2 regions of the Exiguobacterium sp. FSL W8-0210 genome follow, and region 1 is predicted to be linked to the other one. Evidence: riboswitches for the same ligand, from Rfam matches in the RefSeq annotation. Region 1 holds a riboswitch; the other holds the start of a gene.
What was found. A riboswitch is a leader RNA that binds a small molecule or an ion and turns the genes downstream of it on or off. The one in region 1 is predicted to bind FMN.
Positions count from the first base shown of each region.

Region 2: another riboswitch for FMN. It lies ahead of ribD (bifunctional diaminohydroxyphosphoribosylaminopyrimidine deaminase/5-amino-6-(5-phosphoribosylamino)uracil reductase RibD); the one in region 1 lies ahead of MKY22_RS12375 (ECF transporter S component).

Region 1 is NZ_JBBOUK010000001.1:2,368,158-2,374,198, forward strand. Features, by position in the region: one part of gene MKY22_RS12350 (IS3 family transposase) at 1-320, opposite strand, end outside; one part of gene MKY22_RS12350 (IS3 family transposase) at 320-779, opposite strand; gene MKY22_RS12355 (GNAT family N-acetyltransferase) at 888-1,379, opposite strand; gene MKY22_RS12360 (GNAT family N-acetyltransferase) at 1,376-1,867, opposite strand; gene MKY22_RS12365 (NAD-dependent epimerase/dehydratase family protein) at 1,876-2,742, opposite strand; gene MKY22_RS12370 (HesB/IscA family protein) at 2,860-3,210, opposite strand; FMN riboswitch at 3,322-3,464, shown strand; gene MKY22_RS12375 (ECF transporter S component) at 3,620-4,186, shown strand; gene MKY22_RS12380 (YuzB family protein) at 4,263-4,496, opposite strand; gene MKY22_RS12385 (NAD(P)/FAD-dependent oxidoreductase) at 4,589-5,641, shown strand; gene MKY22_RS12390 (DUF1462 family protein) at 5,683-5,979, opposite strand.
Region 2 is NZ_JBBOUK010000001.1:2,790,152-2,796,192, reverse strand. Features, by position in the region: gene MKY22_RS14460 (methionine ABC transporter ATP-binding protein) at 74-1,102, shown strand; gene MKY22_RS14455 (methionine ABC transporter permease) at 1,092-1,742, shown strand; gene MKY22_RS14450 (MetQ/NlpA family ABC transporter substrate-binding protein) at 1,762-2,580, shown strand; gene MKY22_RS14445 (M20 family metallopeptidase) at 2,603-3,808, shown strand; FMN riboswitch at 3,992-4,136, shown strand; gene ribD (bifunctional diaminohydroxyphosphoribosylaminopyrimidine deaminase/5-amino-6-(5-phosphoribosylamino)uracil reductase RibD) at 4,296-5,336, shown strand; gene ribE (riboflavin synthase) at 5,321-5,947, shown strand; gene ribA (GTP cyclohydrolase II) at 5,947-6,041, shown strand, end outside.

The DNA of each region.
Region 1 (6,041 bases):
GCGGACGAGACATTTGAGACCGAGTTCGTTCATGAGACGGCGCACGGTCTTCGGATCGTGCCGGAAGCCCTGGCGTTCGAGAAGTGCGTGGATGCGACGATAGCCACATCGTCCTTCGTGTTCGTGGAAGAGGGTATGGATGGCCGCCTTCACTTCCGCATACTTGTCTTCGCCCGTCAGGCGCGTCCGCCAATAGTAATAAACGCTTCGTGCCATACCGAGCACGCGGAGGAGTCCCGGAACGGGATAGATTGATCGCAATTCATCGATTACTTGTGCCTTGATCCGGTTCGTCGCGCATTCTCTTCTTGAACCAAGGCTTTCAATTTTTTTAACGCAGCGTTCTCCATCTCGAGATACTCGATCCGCTCTTTGAGCTTCTCGACTTCTGTCATCTCTTCAAATTCCTTCTTCTTGCGTCTCGCCATCGGGGCACGTCCTTTCGGTCTGGCGACCAGACCTGCGGTCCCTTCCCGATCATACGTCGATCGCCATCTCGAGATCATCCCCGGGGAGGAAATTCGGTATTTTACGGCCGTCTCTCTATTGGACAGCTTATTGGTCGCCATGTCGTTTAATACCTCCAGTTTAAATGCCAGCGAGTGTGTTGTATAGGAAGGATCGAAGATCGTTTCCCCCCAACGCTCATAGAGACGTGACCACTCACGGACCAGGTTATGCGCTATCCCGAATTCTTTCGCCACACCTCGGTATCCGTCTCGTCCTGTTAGATAACGCTCAGCGACTTGGACTTTAAACGCCTTTGTATATTTGACCATAAAAAACACCCCATAAAAGTTGGATTTTATGTCCAACTTTTATGGGGCAGTTCACAGCTTCTGGAAGGTTCTTTATTTGTTCGTAGCTCTCGCAATGTATTCATCAGTCTATCTCGTTCTTAGTTGGATAGGCATCCGATAAACCCGTTTCACGAGTTCCACTCCACCACGCTCAATCATCGATTCTTTGAAGACCTGACCACCGAATCGTTCGTAAAACTGGCACGCCGGATTATCCCGCAAGACAGAAACCTGCATTGCCTCGTATTCCGCCAAGTCCTCGATGATACGTTGAAACAATGCCTTCCCGAGCCCCTGCCCTTGAGAAGCTCGCAAAACATAAATCGCGTAGAGTTCTCCTTCACGCGCATCCCTTCGATTTGGTCCACCTTGCGCAAAGCCAACGACTTCGTCTTCTAACTCCACAACATACACACGCTGATCGATTAACGCCTGCTCCCATTGTTTCGTCCGTTTCTCGTAAGACAACTGTGCTAAATAAGAATCAGGGATGATCCCTTGATACGTCTCCCGCCAGGCATCGATATGAACGCGCGCAATGGTCGACGCATCTTCAAGACGTGCTTCACGAATTCTCATAACGGGATAATGAAGCGACGTGTCTCGCGTCCATTGCGAACAGTTGGTTCGATTTCCTGTCCGCCGTTCGCTAAGATGACACGACGTGATGCGAGATTATCAACACCACACGTCAATAGCACTTGATCAAGTCCACGCTGACGCGCTTCTTCAAGCGCAAGCTGAAGACCTGTCGTCGCATACCCTTTCTGACGCTCGGATGGTCGGATCCCGTATCCGATATGTCCGCCGTACAACTTCAAGTTCTCCGTCAAATCATGCCGGAAGTTCAGTGCACCGACAATTCGTTGTCCATCAACCATCCAGTACGTCGAATGCGTGACAAGACCTTCTCTGACTCTCGTTTCCATTTCTTTAAGCTCCGCGAAATAGGTAGCGAGCGGTTCATACGTATCCCCGACCGCTTCCGGTACGATCGTTTCGCCTGACTCTCGCCAGTCTTCTAAAAAGGCGCGGTACTCCGTTTCCCACGCAAGAGTTGGTTTCATCAACTGCATCATTGGTGATTGCGCACCTCCTCTTCAATCAAACGATCGAGCCAGTCATCGATATGTTGAAACAGATAGCCCGCTTCTTTCGCAGCTGTCGTATCCATATAGAAATCGCGTTCTGGCGCAAGTGGCGATTCATCCTCTCCTTTTGTGACGATTTGGCTCGTCGTTCCCGCAATACGGTCGATTTTATCCATCAGGTCTTGAATCGATAGGACGCCGTCACTCGCAGCGTTGATCGGTCCTGTCAATTCCGAACGACCACACCACTCAAGAAAGGCAGCGGCTTCGTAACTTGAGATGTAGCCCATCTTCGCATAGTTGTTTTCAGCGATAATCGGACGACCGTCAAGCGCGCGTTTGATATGGAAGACAAGTCGTTCCGTATAATCGTCTGGTCCGAGGACAACAGGAAAACGAATGGCAACGACAGGGAAGGTCGCACGTTGGAAGAAATAACTCTCCGCTTGGCGTTTCCCTTCGCCATACCCATGTTCCTTCTCAAGATCATATTTCCCGGGAAACGGATTGTAGGCGCGTTCCGAAATATTCGCACCACCGTCTTCATAGACAGACATCGTCGACGTCAACACGTAGCGCCCGACTTTCCCTTCAAACGCGTCAATCGCAAGTTTGGCTTGATACGGCGTGAAGCAAATGTTGTCATAGATGACATCCCAGTGCTGTTGGCTTAAATCCTTCATCGTACTACTTGACGTCCGGTCTCCTTTGAAAAATGTCAAGCCCTTCGCGACTGGTGGCGTATGCTCACCGCGTGTGACGATTGTCACGTCATCCCCCGAATCGGCTAAGCGAATTGCAAGCCGGCGTCCGAAATAGCGCGTTCCCCCGAAAATCAATACTTTTCTCATCCTGAAGCCCTCCCTGTTCGTAGTAGCATTCACTCTCTTAATATTTCGAGTCAACGGAACAGGTCTCCTGTATGCGGACAATAAAAAAATCGTGGACGATGTCCACGATTGGATTCATTAACAGCCACCCGGTGTCCCGGCATTCGTTGCCGTCCGGAACGAAGTCCCGCAACCGCATGTTGCGATGGCATTCGGATTCGTGATCGTGAATCCGCCGCCGAGCATCGACTGTTTATAATCGATTTCCAGTCCTTTGACGACCGGATAATCTTTTTCGTCCACGATGACGGTCACGCCGTGCTGTTCGAAAACGAGATCCGTTTCTTTCTGTTGGTCGAATCCCATTCCGTACGACAGACCACTACATCCACCACCTTGGACGAGCATCCGAAGATTCCGTTCATCTGCTGGTGCCTGCGCCATCATGTCCTGGACTTGTAGCGCTGCTGCCTCCGTTAAATGGATCATGTCATCACCTTCCTTTTCTTTAGTATACGCAACTTCTGAGCGAATCGAAACCTAGTTGCTTGAAACTATCTTGAATTCGTTGTATAAATGGTATGTACAACAAAATAATCGTTCCATCTTCAGGGCAGGGTGAAATTCCCGACCGGCGGTAAACAACTCTTCTTGAGTTGAAGCCCGCGAGCGAATAGGGCGCTATTTGCTGATTCTGTGTAATTCAGGAGCCGACAGTACAGTCTGGATGGGAGAAGATGGCGGCATGAGTTTGAATTTGATCGATTTTTGCAACAATCGATTAGGTTTATTTAATGCGGACTTCTCCCCTGTTGATCTCATCAATAGGGGTTTCTTTATGGACGCAGTCATGCCAATACTTCATCGAGAGGAACGAGCAAAAGGAGACAATACTCGTATGAAACGCACACAAAAAATGGTCACTCTGTCAATGTTAGGTTCAATCTCATTTGTTCTTATGCTTATCAATTTTCCACTACCGTTCTTACCGAACTATCTGAAGATTGACTTCAGTGATGTTCCTGCTCTCGTCGCAGCGATCATGTTCTCACCGGTCGCAGGTGTCATCGTCGAAGCATTGAAGAACGTGCTATACTACATCTTCCGCGGAAGTGGTGTTCCGGTCGGAGAATTCGCGAACTTCGCTGCTGGTGTCGCATTCGTGCTTCCTGTCAGCTGGTTCTACCACAAAAAGAAATCAACACAAGGTCTCGCAACTGGTCTCGTCGCTGGTACGATCACGATGGCACTCGGTCTTGCGATCCTCAACTATATCTTGATCCTTCCAGCGTATGCATGGTTCCTCGGTATGGACTACATGGCGGATCCAGCTGTCAAATGGACAGCGATCACAGCCGGTATCTTACCGTTTAACGTCATCAAGGCGTTGTTCATCTCGGCACTCTTCATTCCACTGTTCTTGAAACTACGCCCATGGATGATGCGCCGTCAACAATCTGCCTGATCCGAAAAGCTGCGCCCGCTGACGGACACGAATCCCCTCGTTCAGACGAACGAGGGGATTTTTTGGCTGTCCATGCTCACAGCTCATTCTCTTCGATTTTCAGGTAAATCTTTTCAAGCAACTCTTCCGGCGTCTCGCCTACGACCGTCTCACCATCTACGAGACAAAAATGGTCAAGCGAACAAATCCCGCAATAACCGAGGCAACCGTATTCGACGACGTCAACATTCGGGTCACGTTCAAGTTGCTCCATGACGACCTGTGTACCAGCCGCTAAGTTACTAATACAAAATTCAATAATCGGATTCACTTTTTTTCCTCCTTCAAGCAGGAAACGACCTGCCTCATGTCGTATTATACAAGGTCAGACTGATTTAGGGGAACTAAGGGGGATTTTACGTTATGAAGCAATTGGTCGTACTCGGCGGAGGTTATGGTGGAATGCGGATTTGTGAGCGATTCAAGGACGAGGAAGTTGCCGTCACGCTCGTCGACCGTCTACCGTACCACGCACTCAAAACGGAATACTACGCACTCGCAGCAGGTACATTATCAGATCGGGATGTCCGGATTGAATTTCCGGAGGGGAAACATCTTACCTATAAATATGGACATGTCATCAAAATCTCACCAGAGACGAATACGGTCCATCTGCAGGACGGATCAGAATTATTCTATGATGACTTAATCATCGCCCTCGGTTGCGAGGATAAATACCACAACATTCCGGGTGCTCAAGAATTTACATACAGCATCCAGACACTAGAAGAATCACGGAAGACACAACAAGCGATTTATGGTCTGTCACCGGAATCCGTTGTCTCGATCGTCGGTGCTGGTCTATCTGGTGTCGAACTCGCCAGTGAACTGCATGAGAGCCGGAAGGATTTAACGATTCGTCTGTTCGACCGCGGTCCATCCGTCTTGTCGTTCTTATCCGATAAAGTCTCGTCTTACGTTCAGGAATGGTTCGAGGAACATGACGTTGAAGTCATCAACAACTCGAATGTCACGCTCGTCACAGCGGACGATGTGCGAAACGGCGACGATACGTATCCATCCGACTTAACGATTTGGACAGCTGGTACGCAGCCGGTTAAAGTTGTACGCGATCTCGGCTTTGCTGCGGACAGTGGCGGTCGGATCAAATTGACGGAACATCATCACGTACCGGAATACGATAACGTCTTCGTCATCGGTGATTGTGCAAGTCTACCGTATGCACCAAGTGGTCAACTCGCAGAACATCAGGCAGAACAAGTCGTCGATGTCTTACAAGCCAAGTGGCAAGGAAAGAAATTACCGAAGCTGCCAGAAATTAAACTGCGCGGGATACTCGGTTCACTCGGAAAATCAGATGGTTTCGGAATCGTCATGGGCAAACAAGCACTGACGGGGAAAGTCCCACGTCTCTTGAAGTCCGGTGTCTTATGGAAACACAAAAAGATTAAATGAGCAAAAGAGGTGTCCCAAGCTTTGGGATACCTCTTTTTCGTTCATCCCGTCTGATTCAGCTTCGCATCGATTGCCGCTGTGATCGTCTTGAGTTTGACGTACCCCTCATCAATCATCTCATCATCGAGCACGATCAGTGGATAAAAATAAACATCCTCTTTCAGCGCTTCCGTCCATTGATCTGATGTTGCTGTCTCGAAATCAACATAGCGAAGCGTCATCGCTTGCTCATATTTCCGCCCGAGGACGGCTTGTAGCCAACTGAATGTCTCTTCCGAGCTAGGTGCCCCGACACAACTCGGACAGGTGACCGCTGTTCCGTAAACCGTGATTTCCATCTTGAAGTCCCCCTTTTCAATTCACTCCTCTTTAGTATACAAGTTTTCCAGATTGAGAACAT
Region 2 (6,041 bases), 420 kb from region 1:
CACTGTGCGGATCCAGGTCTCTTCTTGTTTCTCAAGAAGGGACCTTTTTTGTTGAATGAAGGGGGAAAACGGAATGATTGCATTTCATCAAGTCAAAAAAACGTACGTCACGAAAGATCAGACGATTGCAGCGCTCGACGGTGTCGACCTGACGATCGAAAAAGGTGAAATCTTTGGGGTCATCGGTTTTAGCGGTGCCGGAAAAAGTTCACTGCTCCGCTGCGTCAATCTGTTAGAACGACCGACGTCAGGAACGGTGACGGTCGATGGGGAAGATTTAACGCAACTGTCTCCGAAAAAGTTACGCCAAGCAAAACAACGGATCGGGATGATCTTTCAGCACTTCAATCTGTTGAATGCGAACACGGTCTTTACGAATGTCGCGAAACCACTCGTTCTCGCAGGCGTCAAGAAAGACGAAATTCGCCGCCGGGTGACGGAGTTACTCGAATTCGTCGATCTCGCGGACAAAGCAGATCATTATCCGGATCAATTGTCGGGTGGGCAGAAACAGCGCGTTGGTATCGCCCGGGCACTCGCGACGCAACCTTCCGTCCTTTTATGTGACGAAGCGACGTCAGCACTTGATCCCCAGACGACACATCATATTCTTCAGTTATTAAAACGGATCAATGCCGAGTACGGGATCACGATTCTCTTGATTACCCACGAGATGGGCGTCATCCGGGAGATTTGCGACCGGGTCGCCGTCATTGAAGCTGGAAAGTTGATCGAGTCAGGAACGGTCTTTGATGTCTTTTCAAACCCGCAGACTGAGACAGCGAAAAATTTCGTTCGCTCCGTCATGCATGACGAGATTCCAGCGTCGATTCGTCAGTTGATCGAGTCCCGGAATGCGAATCCAATCTATAAGATTCACTTCCTTGGACATCACACCGGACAACCACTCTTATCGCAAGTCGCAAAACGCTTCGACGTCGATGTCAATATCCTGCACGGTAGCATCACGGAGTTGCAGGATACGCCGTTCGGCACATTACTCGTTGAACTGATCGGTGAGACGACAGAAGTGAAACGAGCGTTACACTACATCGATCAGGCGCAGGTAACCGTTGAGGAGGTGCTCGCTGATGCTAGTTAACTACAGTGATATCTGGACAGCATTCTTGCAGACGATGACGATGGTATCCGTTTCGCTCTTGTTCTCGACCTTGATCGGCTTACCACTCGGTATCCTGCTTGTCGTCACGCGAAAAGGAGCGTTACTTGAAAATGTTCCGTTGTTCACGTTCTTCAACAGTATCGTCAATATTTTCCGCTCGATTCCGTTCATCATCTTACTCGTCGCGATCATCCCGTTGACGCGCTTGATCGTTCAGACATCGATCGGAACAGAAGCCGCAATCGTTCCGCTCGTCTTTTACGCTGCACCGTACATGGCGCGTCTGATCGAGAGTTCTTTACTCGAAGTCGATAAAGGCGTTCTTGAAGCAGCAGAAGCGATGGGCGCGACACCGTTTCAAACGATTTTCCGCTTCCTCCTACCGGAAGCACTCGGTTCACTCATCCTGAACTTAACGATCGCGACGGTCGGCTTGATCGGGGCGTCGGCGATGGCAGGCGCCATCGGTGGTGGCGGTTTGGGTGACTTAGCAATTACTTACGGCTATCAACGGTTTGATACGAAAGTCATGATCATCACGGTCGGGATTCTCGTCATCTTAGTCCAAGGCTTACAGACGACAGGCAACATCGTCGCACGAAAAATCAGAAGACATTAATCAAGGGAGCGATTCAGCCATGAAAAAAGCAGTAGCAATTGGAGCAACACTCACGACGATTTTATTTGCCGGGTGCGCAGCATCAGGAGAAGACGAAAAGACGATCAAGCTCGGTGTCAGCGGTTCAGACACACAAGTTTGGGATTATGTCGCGAAAAAAGCAGAGAAGGAAGGCATCAAAATCGAACTCGTCAAGTTCTCCGATTATGTCCAGCCGAACATGGCACTGGCTGAGGGTGAGATCGACGCCAATGCCTTCCAGACGATTTCCTACTTCAACGCTTTCAAGAAAGAACATAACTTGAAGCTATCGCCGATTGCGACGACTGTCATCGCACCGATGGGGATCTACTCGGATAAATACAAGGATGTCAAAGACATTCCAACTGGCGGAAAAATCGCTGTTCCGAACGAAGCGACGAACATGGGACGCGCCCTCTTGTTACTGCAAGAAGCAGGTCTGATCAAGCTACCGGACGACTTCGATGGCAACGGTTCGGTCGATAAGATCGTCGAGAATCCGAAAAAGCTGAAAATCGTTCCGATCGTCGCTGGACAAACGCCACGCGTCTTACCGGACGTCGCGGCATCAATCATCAACAATGGTATCGCCGTTGACGCTGGCTTCAACCCGATCAAGGACTCAATCGTTCATGAGAACGAGACAGCAAAACCATACATCAACATCATCGCAACACGAACAGAAGACAAGAACAAAAAAGAACTGAAAAAAATCGCATCGCTGTATCAACAAAAAGATGTCGCGGCCTTCATCAAAAAAGAATACAAAGGCAGTACGATCCCGACGTTCGTTCCACTGAGCGATATCGGCGAATAATTTCAAAAGGAGAGTGGACAGTATGACGACACCAGTACGCACGACATGGGTAGAGACGATTGAACAGGACATCGAACAAAAACGAGAATCGTATCTTGAGACAAGTCACCGAATTCATGCAACGCCGGAAATCGGGAACGAGGAATTCTTTGCTTCGCGGCTCCATGCGGAGCGTCTAACAGCGGAAGGTTTTACAGTAGAACTCGGCGTCGCGGGGCACGATACCGCGTTCTTCGCGAAGAAATCGAGCGACCGACCAGGCGCAACGATTGCCTTTCTTGCTGAATACGATGCGTTGCCGGGTATTGGTCACGCGTGCGGTCATAATATCATCGGCACGACGAGCGTCGCAGCGGCGATCGCGCTCAGTAAAGTGCTCGATGAAGTCGGCGGGAGTGTCGTTGTCCTTGGAACACCAGCCGAGGAAGGTGGACCGAACGGTAGTGCGAAAGGCAGTTTCGTCAAACATCAGTTACTGGAAGGGATCGATGCGGCCTTGATGGTCCACCCGTCGGGACAAACACGGATCACGGGTTCTTCCCTTGCGGTCGATCCACTCGACTTTGCCTTTACGGGTCGTCCGGCACACGCAGCGGCGTCACCGGAAGAAGGCATCAACGCCCTCGACGCTGTCATTCAACTCTTCAACGGAATCAATGCCTTACGTCAGCAGTTACCAGACGATGTCCGGATCCACGGGATCATCACGCATGGAGGCGATGCGCCGAACATCATCCCGGAATACGCAAGAGCACGTTTCTTCATCCGGGCAACGACACGGGAACGATTAAATGCCGTCACGGAAAAAGTCAAAGCCGTCGCCCAAGGCGCGGCACTCGCGACTGGGGCGACGCTTGACGTCATCGCGTTCCAAAATGAAGTCGATAACCTCGTCTTCAACCGGACGTTCGACCGTCTGTTCCAAGAAGAAGCAGAAGCGCTTGGCGAAATCGTTCACTTGGACGAACGACCGGGTCTTGGCTCAACGGACGCCGGTAACATCAGTCAAGTCATCCCGACGATCCATCCGTATATCAAGATTGGTCCGGACGATCTCGTCGCGCATACGGAAGCATTCAAAGAAGCGGCTCGTTCAGAAGCTGGAGATGAAGCATTGATCACGGGGGCGAAAATCCTCGCTCGGACAGCGCTTCGCGTCCTCGCTGATGAACGGACGCGCGGGGCGATCGCTCAAGAATTCCACGATCGGAAGAACGGATATTTATAAGCGGAAAACGACGACTGGATGCACTGCTATCAAGTGCTCCGGTCGTTTTTGAGATGCGATCGATCACGAATTGGTGATGAGTGACAGAACTGGAGCGAAATCAAAAAAGAGACAAGACAGAAGCATTTGCGCTTTGTTTTCTTGAAAAAGATATGCTAGGCTAAAATTGTATAACTCAATAATCCAGTTCTTCGGGGTAGGGTGAAAATCCCAACCGGCGGTGATGCGATCAATCGATCGACGAGCCCGCGACCTGTGATGTACGCATCATGGCTGACTTGGTGAGATTCCAGGGCCGACGGTAAAGTCCGGATGGGAGAAGAACGAAACGACGCGATTCAAGCTGTTTTCTGAAAAAATGTTTTCAGGAGACGGTCTCTTTCTGCATGAAAAAATGCAGGAAGCGAACCGTGTATTTCGTGAACCCTTCTATACAGACGCCCCTTTTTCAAGGGGCGTCTTTTTTCATTTGAAAGGAGTGAACGCGATGTCACAGATGATGAGTTATGCCATGCAATTAGCACAAATGTTACACGGACAAACAAGTCCGAATCCAAGTGTCGGCTGTGTCATCGTCAAACAAGGACGCATCATCGGCTTCGGTGCACACCGGTTTGCCGGTGGGCCGCACGCAGAAGTCGAAGCCTTACGGATGGCAGGAGAAGCCGCCCATGGTGCCGATCTCTACGTGACGCTCGAGCCATGCAATCATCACGGCAAGACGCCACCATGCACGGAAGCGATTCTACAAGCAGGAATCAAACGAGTTTTCGTCGCAACAGAAGACAAACATGTAATCGTCGCTGGTTCCGGAATTAAACGGCTACAGGACGCGGGAATCGAAGTCGAGGTCGGCTTGTTACGGCATGAGGCAGAAGCCCTCTACACGGCATTCTGGAAGACGATCGAACGAAAACGCCCGACCGTGACCGTCAAAATTGCGCAGACGATGAACGGGATCGCGGCGACAGGTGAACAGCGCTGGATCACGTCAGAAGAAGCACGCGCGAACGGTCGCGCCCTGCGTGGACGCCACGATGCCATCCTCGTCGGAAGTGAGACGGTGCTCGTCGATGATCCGGCACTGACGTTACGCGCGTCGTCAGGCATCGAGCCGATTCGAGTAATCGTTGATCGCCGGGGGCGGATTCCGGAGACGGCGCAAGTCTTCCGCGATGGTAAAAATCCAACCTACTGGCTGACGAGTGTTCCTCGGATTAGTCACGATCAGGTGACGGTCCTCGTTGGTGAATATGAGACGCCGGAAGCGATTTTGAAACGCTTATACGAACAAGACATCCGTAGTGTCTTGATTGAAGGCGGACCAACGATTCAAGCCGCTTTTCTTGAGGCAGATCTCGTTGACCGAATCGAAGTCTACCAAGCCCCATCGATTTTTGAAGGCGATGCGTGGAATAGTCAACACGATATCGAAAATCGTTTTCAAATCGACCAGGTTGAGACGGTCGGACCGGATCTCCATCTGACGTACATCCGAAAGGAGGAGACGACATGTTCACCGGATTGATTGAAGAAGTCGGAACCTTAAAACGAAAGATCCCGCGACCGAACGGGTTAGCGCTTGAAATTGAGGCGCACCGGGTACTCGAAGGAACGAAGATCGGTGATAGCATCGCCGTCGACGGGATTTGTTTGACTGTCACGTCGATGAGTCCGACCGGTTTCACGGCAGATGCCGTCCATGACACGATCCGGTCAACAGCCCTCGGCACGTACCGCGTCGGAAGCCTATTGCAACTCGAACGGGCGATGCCGGCAGACGGTCGTTTCGGCGGTCATTTCGTCAGTGGACATATCGACGGAACAGCGCGGCTGATCAGTCGGCGACCGGATGGAGAAGCGATGGTCTATACGTTTGATGTCGGATCGTGGCAAAAGTATTGTATTCCGAAAGGCTCGATCGCAATCAACGGTACGAGCCTGACGTTGCAACGCGTCACGCCGGAAACGATCTCGATTTCATTGATTCCGCACTCCCGTCAAGTGACGACGTTTGATCGATTGGCAAGTGGTGCAGTCGTCAATATCGAGTGTGACATGATGGCGAAACATCTCTATCATTTCACGCAGCATGAGAAGCAGACGGACTGGGCAGCATTCTTAGGAGGCGACATGTAATGAACGGATTCGACTTGATTGAAGACGCAATAGAAGATTTGAAAAACGGACGACCGATCATCGTCTGTGATGACGAGGATCGTGAGAATGAAGG